Regions from separate parts of the Mesorhizobium sp. LNHC229A00 genome, predicted to be linked through region 3. Evidence: riboswitches for the same ligand, from Rfam matches in the RefSeq annotation. Region 3 holds a riboswitch; each other region holds the start of a gene.
The links. Region 3 has a riboswitch for cobalamin ahead of X742_RS167795 (CbtB domain-containing protein). Riboswitches for the same ligand answer to the same signal wherever they lie in the genome.
Positions count from the first base shown of each region.

Region 1: linked by a shared signal. The riboswitch ahead of X742_RS155055 (aromatic ring-hydroxylating dioxygenase subunit alpha) and the one ahead of X742_RS167795 (CbtB domain-containing protein) in region 3 are both predicted to bind cobalamin.
Region 2: linked by a shared signal. The riboswitch ahead of metE (5-methyltetrahydropteroyltriglutamate--homocysteine S-methyltransferase) and the one ahead of X742_RS167795 (CbtB domain-containing protein) in region 3 are both predicted to bind cobalamin.

Region 1 covers NZ_AYWQ01000006.1:475,144-480,520, forward strand. Annotated here, with positions in the region: gene X742_RS155065 (PqqD family peptide modification chaperone) at 1-41, opposite strand, end outside; gene X742_RS155060 (hybrid-cluster NAD(P)-dependent oxidoreductase) at 183-1,283, opposite strand; gene X742_RS155055 (aromatic ring-hydroxylating dioxygenase subunit alpha) at 1,361-2,608, opposite strand; cobalamin riboswitch at 2,721-2,923, opposite strand; gene X742_RS155050 (DUF680 domain-containing protein) at 3,417-3,617, shown strand; gene X742_RS155045 (DUF680 domain-containing protein) at 3,686-3,892, shown strand; gene X742_RS155040 (DUF680 domain-containing protein) at 3,963-4,211, shown strand; gene ugpC (sn-glycerol-3-phosphate ABC transporter ATP-binding protein UgpC) at 4,290-5,377, opposite strand, start outside.
Region 2 covers NZ_AYWQ01000023.1:60,895-66,271, reverse strand. Annotated here, with positions in the region: gene metK (methionine adenosyltransferase) at 1-462, shown strand, start outside; gene X742_RS143025 (adenosine kinase) at 569-1,588, shown strand; cobalamin riboswitch at 2,190-2,392, shown strand; gene metE (5-methyltetrahydropteroyltriglutamate--homocysteine S-methyltransferase) at 2,487-4,838, shown strand; partial or broken gene X742_RS1000000176140 (cytochrome C peroxidase) at 5,279-5,377, opposite strand, start outside.
Region 3 covers NZ_AYWQ01000001.1:367,929-373,305, reverse strand. Annotated here, with positions in the region: gene cbiB (adenosylcobinamide-phosphate synthase CbiB) at 1-213, shown strand, start outside; gene cobO (cob(I)yrinic acid a,c-diamide adenosyltransferase) at 210-818, opposite strand; gene cobU (bifunctional adenosylcobinamide kinase/adenosylcobinamide-phosphate guanylyltransferase) at 820-1,335, opposite strand; gene X742_RS167790 (CbtA family protein) at 1,328-2,131, opposite strand; gene X742_RS167795 (CbtB domain-containing protein) at 2,147-2,326, opposite strand; cobalamin riboswitch at 2,362-2,561, opposite strand; gene X742_RS167800 (aromatic ring-hydroxylating dioxygenase subunit alpha) at 2,704-3,870, shown strand; gene X742_RS167805 (MFS transporter) at 4,011-5,210, opposite strand.

The DNA.
Region 1 (5,377 bases), on a different contig from region 3:
TCCCGGCTCGCTACCGCATAGGCGTGGGAATCATGCGTCATTGTTGCCCCGTCCTGCATTTCCTGCCCGCCAGCAGGACCGCTTCCACCGACAACGCCTGTAAACTTTCAGGTCTTCCTTGGCAAGGTAACCTTTGCCGGCAACGCGGGACCATTTCCGGGATCAGTCGAAAGCGGGGCGGATCAAGCCTCGATTTCAAGCGGCGACAATGGCTTGGAACAACAGGCCAGGATGAAGCCATCATCGATCTCATGATCGAGGATGCCGCCATTGTGGCTCATCTCGACGCTGCCGGAGACTTTCTTCACCTTGCAAGTTCCGCACAGGCCGAATTCGCAGGCAGCCGGTATTCGCACGCCCGAGGCGCGCGCCGTCTGCAGCACGGTCTGGCCGGCGACACAATCGGCGTCGACATCCGAAAGCGCGAAGCGGATCGGCGTCGCGGCTTCGACGCAAATCGCCCCGCCGTCTTCAGCCGGCGAGGCAAACGGCGCCGGGATTTCCTCCACCGCCGGCGCGGCAAAGCTCTCCTGATGGTACTTTGCCATGTCGAACCCGGCGGCCTCCAGCATGCCGCGCACGGCGCGCATGAAGGGATCGGGGCCGCAGCAGAAGATTTCGCGTTCGCGGAAATCGGGCGCCAGGAGCGGCAGCCGGATGGCGTCGATGCGGCCCATATGGCCGTACCAGCCCTCGCGGCTCGACCGCTCCTCGATCATGAAGCCGAGCGACAGGCCCGGCATATGGCCGCCGAGCAGTTCGAGTTCCTTGCGAAAGATGATCTCTTCAGGGCGCCGCGCGCAATTGACGAATCCGACATCGGTCCATGGCGCGCAGTCATTCAGCCAGCGCAGCATCGACATCATCGGCGTCACGCCCGAACCGGCCGAGATGAACAGGTATTTCGCCGCCGGGTGGCTGTGCAGCGAAAAGTCGCCGCCCGGTCCATAGGCCTTGACGTGCGAGCCGGGCGTCAGGTGATCGAACATCCAGCGTGTGCCGACGCTGCCCGCCTGCGCCTTCACCGTCACCGCGATCGAGAATGGTCGCGACGGCGATGATGACAGCGTGTAGGTGCGCATCAGCGGGCCGTCCGGTGTCGGCAATTCCAGCGTCACGAACTGGCCCGGCTTGTAGCGGAACCAGGTCTGGTTGTCCGAGCGGAAGGTGAAGGTCTTGACGTCGGGCGCCTCGTCGCTGACGCCGATCACTTCCAGCACCTGCAGCCTGTCGTTCCACGGCGCCATCTGGTCGAGATGGCGATAGAGGCCAAGATCAGTCATGGCGTTCATCCCTGCATACCTTTTCATTTTGCGCATGTCGTGATCCCAAAACCGCTGCACGGTTTGGGCGAAATGCGCTAGGCGACACTGCGCAGAGCGGGCCGGCCGTCTTCGGAAAGCCGTGGGCCGATAAAGCGCGCGTACCAGTCGACGAACTGGATGACGCCGCCCTCGTGCAGCTCCGAATAGGGACCGGGCTCGTAGGCCGGCGACAGGATGCCGAAGGCGTTTTCCTCGACGATGCGGCGGTCCTGGTCGTTGGTCTCGGTCCAGACATGGGTGAGTTCGGGCAGATCATAGTCGACGCCTTCCACCGCATCCTTGTGGACCAGCCATTTGGTCGTCACCGCTGTTTCCGTGGCGCTGACCGGCAGCACGCGGAACGTCACCGCATGATCCACGAGGATATGGTTCCAGGTTGTCGGGTAGTGGTAGTGCATTAGCGTGCCGATCCGGTCGGCCGAGACGCTGTCGGACAGGTTCCTCTTCACCGCCCGCTTGCCGGTCATCGTGTAGCTCTGGGCATCGCGCAGCAGCGGCGCGCGGGTGGCGCGGTATTGTCCGGTCGGGTCGATCCGAAACTTGCTGGGCAGGCCAACAGCTTCGCACTTCGCCCAGTGGGCCAGCATCTCCGGGTCGTTGTCGGCGCCTTGCACGCCAGTCACGGTCGGCGCTTCCGGGAAGGTCTTGCACAGCTCAGGATGGTTGCCCGCGCAATGGTAGCATTCGCGGTTGTTTTCCCAGACCAGCTTCCAGTTGCCCTTCTCGATGATCGTGCTCTCGAAGGCGATCTTGGCCTCGCTCAGCCGGTGCGGCTGGAGATAGGGCTCGATCATCGCCCGCATCGGCGCGAAGTCGGCGGGCTCCTTGGCCAGGCAGATGAAGACATAGCCGGCGACGCTTTCGCAGGCGACCGGCTTGAGCCCGAACAGGCTCTTGTCGAACCCATCGGCCATCTGGCGGGCGAACAGCAGCCGGCCGTCGAGTTCGTAGGTCCACTGGTGATAGGGACACACCAGCTTGGCGGCCATGCCCTTGTCGGTGTTGCAGACGCGGCTGCCGCGATGGCGGCAGGAATTGTGGAAGGCGTTGATCTTGCCCTGCTGATCGCGCACCAGCACGACCGGATAATCGCCGATCTGCACGGTGATGAAGCTGCCCGGCTTGGGCAACTCGCAATCATGGCCGATGAACAGCCAGTCGCGATACCAGATCAGCTCCATGTCCAGCTTGAAGTAGTCCGGGTCGGTATAGAAGGGCTGTTCCAGCGAAAGGCCCTGTCTGCGGCCGTTCAAAAGCCTCAGCATGTCGTTGCGCGCGTCCATGTCCTGTCCTCATTTTCAAGGACTGAACTGGTGGTGATGGAGGAAGGACTGGGCGCAAGCCGGCGAAAGCCGGACAACACCATCCGCCCCTTGACCGCCCACCGCGATCAGTCGAGTTCTAGCGATCTCGGGCTGGTTTCCGGGCTCTGGAGTTGTCCTGGCGGACCATCGCGACACCTTCCCAGGCTTTCGCCCAGTGGTCTCCCGTTGCGACTTGAACTCCACCACCGTTGCGGGGGCAGCGCCGGAATCTGACCGGCTTCCCAATTCTCCGCTCCGTCGTCACGCAGCGGCACCTGAGATGGCTTGATCTAATCACGACAGGGTTTGCGACATCGGCACGAAAGCGACATCGCATCCATGCGGCGCGACACGCATGCGGGATCGTCCCGGCATGGTTGCCGCGGGGGGAATCGCCTCTTCTCGCCAGGCGCGCGCGGGCACCGTTTTCGACCCTCAGCCGGCCGGAAAAGGGTTAACGGTTTCGAAAAGTGACTATTAGCACAGTCTAAAATCGAACCGAACGGTTCGTTTCTGTTGACGGTGCGTGCAGGACGGTGTGAACGCCCAGCCCTCCGACACAGTTGGTGATCGGGTCGTCATCTTAGTCAACTACTTGATATCGAACAGAAAAATAAGACATGTAGAAGGCGTTGGTACAATTTCAAGTAGCAGAGTCATGGTCCACGCTGAACAACTTCGTGATTGGAAACGGCAAGGGGGCTCTCCCACATCGGGGCGGTCCGAACGACGCGATTTAATCCAAGACACGCCGCTAGACGGACGGGAAAAATACTGGAGTACAAAAATGAAAAAGATCATTCTCACTGCCGCCGCCCTTCTGGCGATTTCCGGCAGCGCCTTCGCTAGTAGCGACCATTATGGTTCGAACGCCGCGACCCCCGCGGCCACTGTCGACAGTTCCTACACCGCTTCGACCAAGAAGTCGGAGCCGGCTGCCCAGACGCCTGTGACGGGCGCCGACCACAACCTCTTCGGCAACAATTAATAACCATCCCCGGCACGCGGCGGGTGAACCTGCCGCGCCGGTGGACCCTACAATTCAGGAGTATTAAAATGAACAAGATCCTCTTTGCTGCCGCCGCCGTTCTGGCTCTCTCAGGCAGCGCTTTCGCCGGCAGCGACAACTATGGCTCCAACGGCGCCAACCAGGCTGCTGCTGCCTCCACCGACAATCCAAACACCGCGTCGATCGGCAAGTCGGCTCCGGCCACCTCGGCGCCTGTCCAGCAGGGCAGCGACCGCAACCTCTTCGGCCATTAATGGCCTCCCACGGCCGGTGGGCTTTTGCCCGCCGGTCCGCGGGACTTCCAAAATTCAGGAGTTACCTAAAATGAACAAGATCCTCATTGCCGCCGCCGCCGTTCTGGCCGTCTCCGGCAGCGCTTTCGCCGGCAGCGACAACTATGGCTCCAACGGCGCCAACCAGCCCACTGCTTCGTCGACTGTCAATGTCGATACGTCGCATACGGGTGCGATCCGCAACAGCGATTCGCCGGTCTACAAGCTGCTCAATTCGTCTGGCGACGTGCAGAAGCCGGCCCATCAGGGTGCCGATCGCAATCTCTTCGGCAACAACTAACCAGCCTGTGCAGACAAAAAGAGCGGCGGGCCATGCCCGCCGCTGCTTTTGTTTTTTGCGTTACCGGAACGGCCGTCTTCAGGCCGCCTTTGCTTCCGCTTCGTGGAGGGCAAAGGAGCGACCCTCCGCATCGAAGATATGGAGGTCGCCGGCATTGGCGGTCAGCCGCAGCGTCGAGCCGCGCTTGACCTCGACATTGCCCGGCAGCTTGGTCACCAGCGGCAGGTCGGCCCGGCCGATATCGACATAGACCAGCTGGACCTCGCCAAGCTGTTCGAGATAATCGACGCTCCCCTCGAACAGATAATCCGCACCGCTGGCGATCGCGAGATCTTCCGGCCGTACGCCGAAGCTGACCGCCGCTCCCTTTGCCGAAGCAGGTGTCGCGATCGGCACCGTCGCCTTTCGGCCGCCGACATGGCTGACGATGGTCGGGTTGCCCGTCTTGTCGACCGTCGCCGGCAGGATGTTCATGGCCGGCGAGCCGATGAACTGGGCGACGAAGAGGTTGCCCGGGTTCTTGTAAAGTTCCATGGGCGTGCCGACCTGCTCGATGTGCCCGTCCTTCAGCACGACGATCCGGTCGGCCAGCGTCATCGCCTCGACTTGGTCGTGCGTGACGTAGATCATGGTCGTGTTGGGCATCGATTCCTTGAGCTTGGCGATCTCGATGCGGGTGGCGACGCGCAATGCGGCGTCAAGGTTCGACAGCGGTTCGTCGAACAGGAACACCTTCGGATTGCGCACGATGGCGCGGCCGATGGCGACGCGCTGCCGCTGGCCGCCCGACATCGCCTTGGGCAGACGGTCCAGATATTTGGTCAGCTGCAGGATCTCGGCGGCTTGCCGAACCCTTTTGTCGATCTCGGCCTTGCTTTCCTTACCGATCTTCATCGAGAAGGCCATGTTGTCGTAGACGGTCATGTGCGGGTAGAGCGCATAGGACTGGAACACCATGGCGATGCCGCGCTTCGAGGGTGGCACGTCGTTGACCACCTGGCCGTCGATCTTGAGTTCACCCGACGTGATTTCCTCGAGCCCCGCGATCGAGCGCAGCAAGGTCGACTTGCCGCAGCCCGACGGGCCGACGAAGACGATGAACTCGCCCGATTTGATGTCGAGGTCGATGCCGTGGAGAATGTTGAGATTGCCATAGGACTTCTTCA
Region 2 (5,377 bases), on a different contig from region 3:
CCGCGCGGCGACTGCGGTCTCACTGGACGCAAGATCATCGTCGATTCCTATGGCGGGATGGGTCGTCATGGCGGCGGCGCCTTCTCGGGCAAGGACCCGTCCAAGGTTGACCGCTCAGCTGCCTATGCGGCCCGCTATGTCGCAAAGAACATCGTCGCTAGCGGACTTGCGGACGTGTGCGAGGTGCAGCTTGCTTACGCAATCGGCGTGGCCAGTCCGGTTTCCGTCATGGTCAACACGTTCGGGACAGCCAGGGTTGAGGAAAGCAGGATCGAGCGCCTCATTCTTGAGTTGTTCGATCTCAGACCGAAAGGCATTATCAAGATGCTTGATCTCTTACGACCTATATACCGCAATACAGCGACCTATGGCCATTTTGGCCGTGAAGAGCCTGATTTCACCTGGGAGAAGACAGACAGGGCGGACGAATTGCGTCGCGAGGCAGGACTCGCCGCCCCGTGAGAGCCGCCGGCGAACGGATTGGCAAGCGGAAAGCCCATTCCCACCGGGCAGACCCGGCCCGGCCGGCGTGGCAAGAAGCCGGCCCGGGTTTTTGGCGGAGACATTGATGCCGGATTATGACGTGCTTTGCATCGGCAATGCGATTGTCGACATCATCGCCCAGTGCGAGGAGGAATTCCTCGAGACCAACGGCATCATCAAGGGTGCGATGAATCTCATCGACACACAGCGCGCCGAATTGCTCTACAGCCGCATGGGCCCGGCGATCGAGGCCTCCGGCGGCAGCGCCGGCAACACGGCGGCAGGTATTGCCTCCTTCGGCGGACGCGCCGCCTTCTTCGGCAAGGTCTCGAACGACCCGCTCGGCGAAATCTACGCGCACGACATCCACGCGCAGGGTGTCGCCTTCGACACCAGGCCGCTCCAGGGCGAGCCGCCGACGGCGCGCTCGATAATCTTCGTCACCCCCGATGGCGAGCGCTCGATGAACACCTATCTCGGCGCCTGCGTCGAACTCGGGCCGGTAGATGTCGAAGCCGACAAGGCGTCCGGCGCCAAGATCACCTATTTCGAGGGTTATCTGTGGGACCCGCCGCGCGCCAAGGAGGCGATCCGGCAGACGGCGAAGCTCGCGCACGAGGCCGGGCGCGAAGTGTCGATGACACTGTCGGATTCGTTTTGCGTCGACCGCTACCGCGACGAATTCCTTGAGCTGATGCGTTCGGGCACGGTCGACATCGTCTTTGCCAACAGCCACGAGATCAAGTCGCTCTACCAGACATCGTCGTTCGACGAGGCGCTGGCGCAGATCCGCAAGGACTGCAAGATCGCCGCCGTCACACGCTCGGAAAAAGGCTCGGTGATCGTGCGCGGCGACGAGAGCGTGGTCATCGAGGCGACCGCGATCAAGGAACTGGTTGACACGACCGGCGCCGGCGATCTCTACGCCGCCGGCTTCCTGCACGGCTACACGCAAGGCCGCGACCTCCAGACCTGCGGCGATCTTGGCTCACTGGCGGCCGGACTGGTTATCCAGCAGATCGGACCAAGGCCCCGGCAGAATTTGCGCCGCGAGGCCGAACAGGCGGGATTGCATGCGCGGGCAACTAACCAGCCGCCCTACTGACGCGATCATCGCAGTGGCGGAACTGTGTCAAAGCTCGCTGATAGCGACAGCCATTCGCTTCGGAGAACTGACGATGCTGCTGCCGTGAAGCTCGCTGGAAGGCGGTGCAAGGCGGGCTTGCCTTGACGGCATTCACCGTCATCGAGATCGCCACCGGCATTTTCCAGAAGCTCAGCTTGGGGAAGGCCAGTAAGGTCCTGAGGTAACGGAGAACTCGCGGCATCCGTCGGAGCACTTGACTTGCGATCACGTCCACGATGCCGAATGCGGGCAGACTGGTTCACCATTGGTCTGGGACCAGCGGAATTGGCAGCTGGGCTTCATCCTCGTCAATCTCATTACAGGACGGGACGGGCCAACTTCGGCTTGTTGTTCTGCCAGCATGGCACGGACGAGTGGATGCCAATAATCTATGAGAACAGGTCGTTCACCCAAGCTGCGTCGCAGCCCGACAGGAATCTGCCAGTTGGACAATGGTGGCAGCGGAGCAGCGCCGCCAATGGCAGACTGAATATTTCACAATGTTAGACAAGCGTAAAAGCGCATCACATAACGACATAAACATTTCGTTATGCGTCATTGACAAAAGAGCGGACTGCTGTGATTGTCTGCGTGTCGTGGTTCTCGCGTGCGGCGCTGCCGCAACGGAGCTAAGAGGGAAGCCGGTGCGATGCCGGCGCTGCCCCCGCAACTGTTAGCGGCGAGCCAAACCAACTCATGTCACTGAGGCGAATACCCTCGGGAAGACCGGTAGAGGCTATGACCCCGCGAGCCAGGAGACCTGCCACGGCGAATTACGTCCACGGGCGGGGTGTCTCGGTGGCCGCTGCAAGCCGGCGTTCGTGCCGGCCTGCTAGCGCCTTCCTTGTCATCGACGCCCCAACCATCGGGGTATGACATGACTGACTCTCAGCAAATTCCTGTAGCAACGCTCGGCGTGCCGCGCTTCGGTCGTCGGCGAGAACTGAAATTCGCGCTTGAAAGCTACTGGTCCGGAACATCGTCCGCTGGCGACCTTCTTGCGACGTCGAAGGCGCTCCGTGCCGCTAGCTGGGAAGAGCAGCGCAATCGCGGCGTGTCGAAAATCCCGTCAAACGACTTCTCGCTTTACGACCATGTGCTCGACACCGCAGCCATGGTCGGCGCCATTCCCTCCCGTTACGGCTGGAATAGCGGCGAGGTCCCACTTGACATCTACTTCGCAATGGCGCGCGGCAACCAGGGTCAGACGGAGGATTGTGCACACGCTGGTCACCAGGAGGCGGCTCATGGGCCCGGTGTAACCGCGATGGAAATGACCAAGTGGTTTGACACAAACTACCACTACATTGTGCCGGAACTTGATGATGATCAGACGTTCGCCCTCTCGTCGACAAGACCCGTCGATTACTTCCTCGAGGCCAAAGCTCTCGGCATTCACACACGCCCAGTCATCCTTGGACCCATCACCTTCCTCAAGCTGGCGAAATCGCCTGCCGAAGGGTTCGATCCTATCGCGCTCCTACCGCGGCTGCTGCCTGTTTACGAGCAACTCCTGCAGAGGCTGAAGCTGTCGGAAGCCGACTGGGTGCAGATCGATGAGCCAGCGCTTGTCCTCGATCTGAACTCCAACGAACGAGCTGCGTTCGAGTTCGCCTATGGCCAGCTGTCGAAAGCCGCGCCCGAGCTGAAGATCATGCTGGCTACATATTTCGGGCATCTGGGAGACAATCTCGAAACCGCGGTTTCTCTGCCCCTGGCCGGGCTGCATATTGATCTCGTGCGCGCTCCCGAGCAGCTGGAAACGGTGGGTCGGCTCGCTCCGAAGGATCTGGTGCTCTCGCTTGGCTTGATCGATGGCCGCAACGTCTGGCGTGCGAACCTGCCCGCCATTCTCGACCGCATCAAACCGATCGTCGCCGGCTGGCCCTTGGACCGCGTCGAGATCGCGCCTTCTTGCTCGATGCTGCATGTGCCGATCGACCTGCGCATGGAGACGGAACTCGACGCCGACATCAGCTCGTGGCTCGCCTTCGCGGCCCAGAAGACCGACGAATTGGTGTTGCTGGCCCGGGCCCTGTCCCAAGGCAGAGATGCGGTGGCTGGCTCGTTGAAAGCGTCTGCCGAGGCTGCCGCCACGCGCGTGACATCCACGAGGATCCATGACCCGCTTGTTCAGGGGCGGATCGCTAGCATTGACGACAGCGCGAAGCGACGAGAGAGCGCTTTTGCCGAGCGCTCCAGAGTCCAAGGCGGCTCACTCGGGCTGCCGCCGTTCCCGACGACGACCATCGGGTCCTTCCCGCAGACGCCGCAGGTACGCAAGGCGCGGGCCGCTCATGCGAAGGGCCAGCTGAGCTATGTCGACTACGAGACGTTCCTGAGGAAGGAGATCGAGGCTGCAATTCGCTGGCAGGAAGAGATCGGGCTGGACGTGCTGGTGCACGGTGAGTTCGAGCGAAACGACATGGTACAGCATTTCGGCGAGCAGCTGTCTGGCTTCGCCTTCACCCAGCATGCCTGGGTACAAAGCTACGGGTCGCGCTACGTGCGTCCCCCCATCATTTTCGGCGACGTATCGAGGCGCAATCCGATGACAGTGCGCTGGTGGCAATTCGCCCAGTCGCTTACGGAAAAGCCCGTGAAGGGAATGCTCACAGGCCCAGTCACCATTCTCAACTGGTCTTTTGTTCGCGACGACGTACCCCGCTCCGAAGCCTGCCGCCAGATCGCGCTCGCCATCCGCGACGAAGTGAGGGATCTCGAAAGGTCCGGCGCAAGGATGGTGCAGATCGATGAGGCCGCGTTTCGCGAAGGATTGCCACTGCGCCAGTCTGACTGGAAAGTCTATCTCGACTGGGCTGTCGAATGCTTCCGGATCGCTTCAACGGGTGTAAAGGACGCGACTCAAATTCATACCCACATGTGCTATTCGGAGTTCAACGAGATCATTCACGCGATCGCTGGAATGGATGCGGATGTCATTTCGATTGAGACGTCGCGCTCGAAGATGGAACTGTTGGACGCCTTCACGAGCTCCAAATATCCGAACGAAATCGGTCCCGGCGTCTATGATATTCACTCACCACGCGTCCCGGAAGTCGGCGAGATTTCGGACTTAGTCATGCTTGCCCGGGAGCGACTGTCCGACGGCCAACTGTGGATAAACCCGGACTGTGGCCTCAAAACACGCAAATGGGAGGAGGTCCGCCCTGCCCTCATTAACATGGTCGCGGCAGCACGCGCGCTCCGGCAGAAAGTGCAGGCGTGAGGCTTCTCTTCCTCACCGTGTGGGGAGTTGCCGGCTGGCGGATGTCGGCCGGGAATATGCCAAACCGATCACACTCTTGGAAATGCCACACGGCGAAAATGTGCAATTTTCCTTCGGCACGTGTCCTCATCCCGCAGAAATATAAATGTGACACTACGCTATAGTATTGGTGCTTGGGAACATACCGGCCCCGCGCCTCGAACAAATCGTACACACGTCGTTTCTCAAAGTAGACTGCTTGGTGCGTTCGCTCAGGCGGCGACAATATATGATGCTGCGCGTCTGTCCGCTTCCCCAGTTGATTCGCGCAGACTACGGGCGAGGTGGCAGGTTTCGGATATTGCTAGCGTCCCGCCAATTCGGAAATGGACCTCGCGATTCGTCCGTCCAAGTAAAAGTCGCATCATTGTCGATTGCCACGTCCGCAGCCAGCTGGCCCTTTATTTTCCTGAGATCTGAGTTACAGGCCGGGGCGTTGTCGCCGTTTCGGAGGGTAAGATGGGATAGGCGACCTCGGGTGCCTCTCCGGTCAGCGAGTT
Region 3 (5,377 bases):
GAAGCGGGCATGGCCGGCGCGCTTGGGCTGGCGCTCGCCGGACCACGCAGCTATGGTGGTATCATGGTCGACGACATCTTCATGGGCGAAGGCGGCCGCCGCGATGTCGACAGCGGCGACATCAGGCGGGCGCTCAAGCTTTACCGGGTCGCGGACTACCTGCTGATCGGCTTGTTCGGCCTGGTCGCGCTGATCGCTGTTCTGGTTTTTTAGAACTCGATGCCTTGCTGCGCCTTCACGCCCGCCGAGAAATGATGCTTGGTCACGCCCATCTCGGTGACCAGATCGGCAGCCTCGACCAGCCCCGGCTTGGCGTTGCGGCCGGTGACGACGACATGCAGACCCTCGCGCCGGCCCTTGAGCGCCGCAACCACCTTGTCGAGAGCGAGATAATCGTAGCGTAACGCGATGTTGAGCTCGTCGAGCACGACAAGGCTGATCGAGGGATCGTCGATCAATTCCAGGGCCTTGGCCCAGGCGGCCTCGGCGGCCGCGATGTCGCGCTTCAGGTCCTGGGTCTCCCAGGTGAAACCCTCGCCCATTGCATGCCAGACGACGCGGTCGCCAAAGGCGGCAAAGGCGTCCTTCTCGCCGGTGTGCCATTTGCCCTTGATGAACTGAACGACGCCGACGCGCTTGCCGTAGCCGAGCATGCGCAGCGCGAGACCGAAGGCGGCCGTGGTCTTGCCCTTGCCGGGACCGGTGTTGACGATCAGCAATCCCTTCTCCATCGTCTTGCCCGCAACCTCGGCGTCCTGCACCGCCTTGCGCTTGGCCATCTTGGCGCGATGGCGTTCTTCATCCTTGTCGTCGGTCATTTCACTTCACCTTGAGCGGGAGCCCCGCCACCATGAGCAGCACCGTGTCGGCCACTGCCGCGACCCGCTGGTTAAGTCGGCCGGCGTCATCGCGAAACCGGCGCGCCAACGCGTTGTCGGGCACGATGCCCTGCCCGACCTCGTTCGTCACCACGAACCACGGTCCGCGCGGCCGAGACAGCACGTCCGCCAGCCGTCGGCACGCGGCATCGACGTCGTGATCGGCCAGCATGTGATTGGTCAGCCACAGCGTCAGACAGTCGACAAGCACCGGCTGACCGTCCGGCGACGCCTCCAGCGCTTCGGCGAGGTCGAGTGGCGCATCGATGGTCGACCAGCCCTCACCGCGCCGCCAGCGGTGCAGCGCGATGCGCTCGCGCATCTCGTTGTCATAAGCTTGCGCCGTGGCGATATAGGCCCATGGCGAGGCCAATGCCGTCACCAGGGTTTCGGCGTGCGCGCTCTTGCCGGAGCGCGCACCACCGATGATGAAGGTCAGCCTGCCGCGATCAGGCAAAACTGTCGCGCATGCTGGTCGCCGTGCCGGTGAAGCGCCGGCGCACCACGCCCACGATCGCGCCCAGCACCAGCCAGAAGACCAGATTGGTCACCGTCACCGCCACCACGAACTGATGGTGCAGGCCTTCCGGGATCGGCGTCTCGAAACTGTCGGGCTGCGGCGCGCCGACGACATGCGGCGCGACGATCAGCAAGACGGCGAGGATGGTCAATGGCAACGATCTGCGAAACACGATCAGGCCTAGGCCGATCGCGGTCGCGGCCGCCGTTGCCGTCCACCAGATCTGGCGCGGCAGAAGATCGGCCGCCGGCATTGCCGGCAGTTCCGGCTGCAGTCCGAGGCCCGGTGCCAGTGTGAACACGGCAAAGCCGGCCAAGCCCCAGAACACGCCCTGGCGCCAGTTGCCGACGCCACCGAAGAACTCGGAAACCGCGACCAGGACCAGCGCGAAGCCGATGCCGGTGACGATATTGGCAACCACGCTAAAGGCGAAACGCTCGAAACCGTCGGCCGGCGCCCAGCCTTCGTCTTCCTCCGCCGGTGCCATGGCATCGGTGCCCGCGGGCGCGGCAGAGCTCGTGGCATTCCCAGCGGGCGCCACCGTGCTCATCGCGTCATTGGTCGCCGCTGGTGCGGCCGTGTGATCATGGTGGTGGCCGCCGCCGGCCTTTTCGTAGACTTCGGCCTTGAGGATCAGCGGCACGGTGGCATAGGCCTGCATGCAGGCGAGAACGACACCGGCCACAAGCCCCGCGATCGCCGCGACGAACACGACGTTGCGAAACAGATTCATGATGTCGGATCCTCGTTAGTGGCAGGGAAACGCCATCGAGTGGCGATAGTCGTGGGCAGCATTGTGGACCGCATCGATATGCGAGAAGCCGACAAAGCCGACGACGAAGATGCCGAGCAGCGCCGCGAGCGCGAGCTGCATGAAACGCGACTGCGAGGAGACGGAGGCGCCGAGGGAGACGGAAGCGGTAGTCATGTCTTGTCCTTTCGCCCTCCACCCGAGGGCATCGAAGTCAGTTTCCTGTCGCCGGCAGGTCTCCTGGCTCGCGGATAAGCGCCCTTCCCCACCTTCCCGAAGAAAAATCTTCAGTGGCATATGGAGAGGACTACCGCACACAGTTGCGGGGGCAGCCACGGCATTGGGCAGGAATTCCTCCCCGCACCGCATTCCCTCTTGGCTCCAAAAAGGAACCGACGACATCGGCGACTATAGGGAAATTCGCCGCGCCCGGCAAACCAAATTCCGACAACCGCCAGCGCAGGAGCGTCGTATCGGCGAAGCTGCCCTCACCCCGTCCCGATTGACAAACTTCATGGCCGGGTGTCGGCTGGCACCCTCACGGGAAGCCAGCCATGCAGCCCAATGCCAGCGAGCGCGAGCCCTATAACGGCCTGACTCGAACCGAGCCGACGCTGCCCTCATCGGCCTATTGGGACCAGGACAACTATAAGCGCGATCTCGACGCCATCTGGTACAGGGACTGGCTGCTCGTCTGCCGCGAGGCCGATCTTGCCCAGCCTTTGGCATTCCGCACCTTCCGCGTCGGTATGCAGGAAATCCTCGTGCTGCGCGACGACACCGGCGAGTTGCGTGCCTTCCACAACACGTGCCGGCATCGCGGCTCGCAGCTTTGCCAGGAAAGCGAGGGCCGGCTGAAGGCGCGGCTGATCACCTGCCCGTATCATGCCTGGTCCTATTCGCTGCGTGGCGATCTGGTGCGCGTGCCGTCGAAATCGCTGCCTGACGGCTTCGACAAGGCCGATCATCCGCTTTATCGCGTCGCGCTCTCGGTGTGGCGGGGCTTCGTCTTCGTCAATCTGGCGGAAGATGACGCCGGCTCGGCGCAATCCTCCTTCGACCCAGCCTCCGGCGATCTCGGCAACTGGCCGCTGGAAACGCTGGTATCGGGCCATGTGCTGCACAAGGTGATGAACTGTAACTGGAAGATTTTTTGGGAAAACTTCAACGAGTGCCTGCACTGCCCGGGCGTCCACAAGGACCTGTCGCGGCTGGTGCCGATCTATGGCCGCGGCCTGATGAGCCGGCATGACGATCCCGAATGGCTCCGCCACGCCGACAATGACGCGCCGGAATTTTCAGGCGGCCTGCGCGCCGGGGCTGAGACATGGTCGCGTGATGGGCAGACGCACGGGCCGGTCTTCCCGAGCTTGACGCCGGCGGAGCGCAGCGCCGGTCAGACCTATGCCACCAGCCTGCCGTCCATGTTCATCGTCGGCCATGTCGACTATGTCAGGACTGTGCGGCTTACGCCGCTCGGTCCCGAACAGACCGAATTGACCGCAGAATGGCTGTTCGCGCCCGAGGCGCTCGCCGAGACCGACATCGACAACATCGTCGCCTTCGGCACACAGGTGCTGGAGGAGGACGCGGCGATCTGCGAGGTCAACCAGAAGGGGCTGCGCTCGATGCGTCATACAGCTGGCGTGCTGATGCCCGAGGAGTACGACCTGCACCGCTTCCACGATTGGGTGCGCGAGCGCCATGCCGCGGTGACATGAGGTCTGTCGACATTCAGGTCAGGCCAAGCCGAGAAGGGCGGAGGTCGAGAACCGGAACGGAACGTACTTTCGGGTACGTGATTACCGGAAGCGCGCAAACCTGCCGTTCGCAGGCCGGCATCACCTGAATATCGACATACCTACAGCGACTTCGGCAGATATCGCCAGGTCACGAAGCCGCAAAACGCGGCCAGTAGTGCGAGCGTGACGAACACCGATCCCAGACCGAAAAAGGCCAGCACCACCGAATAGACCAGCGGCGGCGTCAGTTCGGAGAAATCGAGATAGGTGCGGTAGACCGCAGCCATCTGCGCGCGCTCATAAGAGCGCACCGAGCGCATGAAGGCGGTCGAACCCAGCGCGTCGAGCGCGATCGTGAAGAAGGCGCCGCACAGCAGGAAGGCGCCGGTGAGCAGCGGCACGGTTACGCCCACGGCACCGGCCGCCAGCAACGTCGCCGACATGGCGAAATAGGCAAATGTCATGGTCCTGCGGCCGCCGAAGCGCTTTCCCGCCTTGCCCCAGAAGATCGCCATGAACAGCAGCGCGTTGCCGGCCGAGACCAGCAGGCCGCCAGCCAATTCGCCCTCGCCGGTGATGACCATGAACAGCGGTCCATAGACGAAGAAGGTCGTCCAGAAGCAGGAGCGGCCGAAGGCGATCAGCCAGGCCAGCCTGAGCCTCGGCTGCGCGACGAAGCGGCCGATATTGGCGAGCGGATTGGCCGGTCGTGTCTTGCCCGGGCGGATCGACTGGTTGTCGCTCAGCCGATAGGTCCAGAACAGCGCCAGCAAGGCCATGGCGAACACCGCCACCGCGCCATGCGCGGCATAAATGCCGAAGCGCGTATAGAGAAAAATGCCGAGCGTCGGTCCACCCGTCCAGGCAACCATCGACCACGCCATGCGCAGCGATTCGGCCTGCATGAAATCGGTCTTGCGGATGTGATCCATGATGTAGAGGTTGAGCGTGATCGACAGCGCGCTGGCGCCCATCACCCGGCACAGCATCCCGGCCAGTTGCCCGGCGAGCGTGTGGGTGAGGAAGAACAGCGAGCCGATGGCGAGCAGGCAGGCGCCCGCCGTGTAGACCCAGCGCCGCGCGAAGCGGCGGATCAGCATAGGCATGAACAAGGTCACCGACAGGCCGAGCAGGGACACGGCGGTGTAGAGTATCGAGACGATCTGCTCGTTGTGGAGAATCTCGTAGGCCTGGATCGGTATGACGCTCGACACCATGGCGCGGGCGAAGGATTCGACCGCGTAAAGCGAAGCGAAGGTGCGCGCATCCGCGGCCTTGAGGGCCGAAAGCCAGATCGGATGGCGAACATGGGTGGACATTGCTTCCCCAAAGCAGAATCGCGGCGTCAAATCTGCCGTGGACATTTCAGGCCCATTAAGAGGAAACCGACGCACATCCGGCAAAAAGCGAAGCCGGTCAAAGGCTTTTCCGCGCTGGCCCAACCCAGCGCCAGGCGCGGATCCGGCCGCGCGGTGCAGGCCAAGGC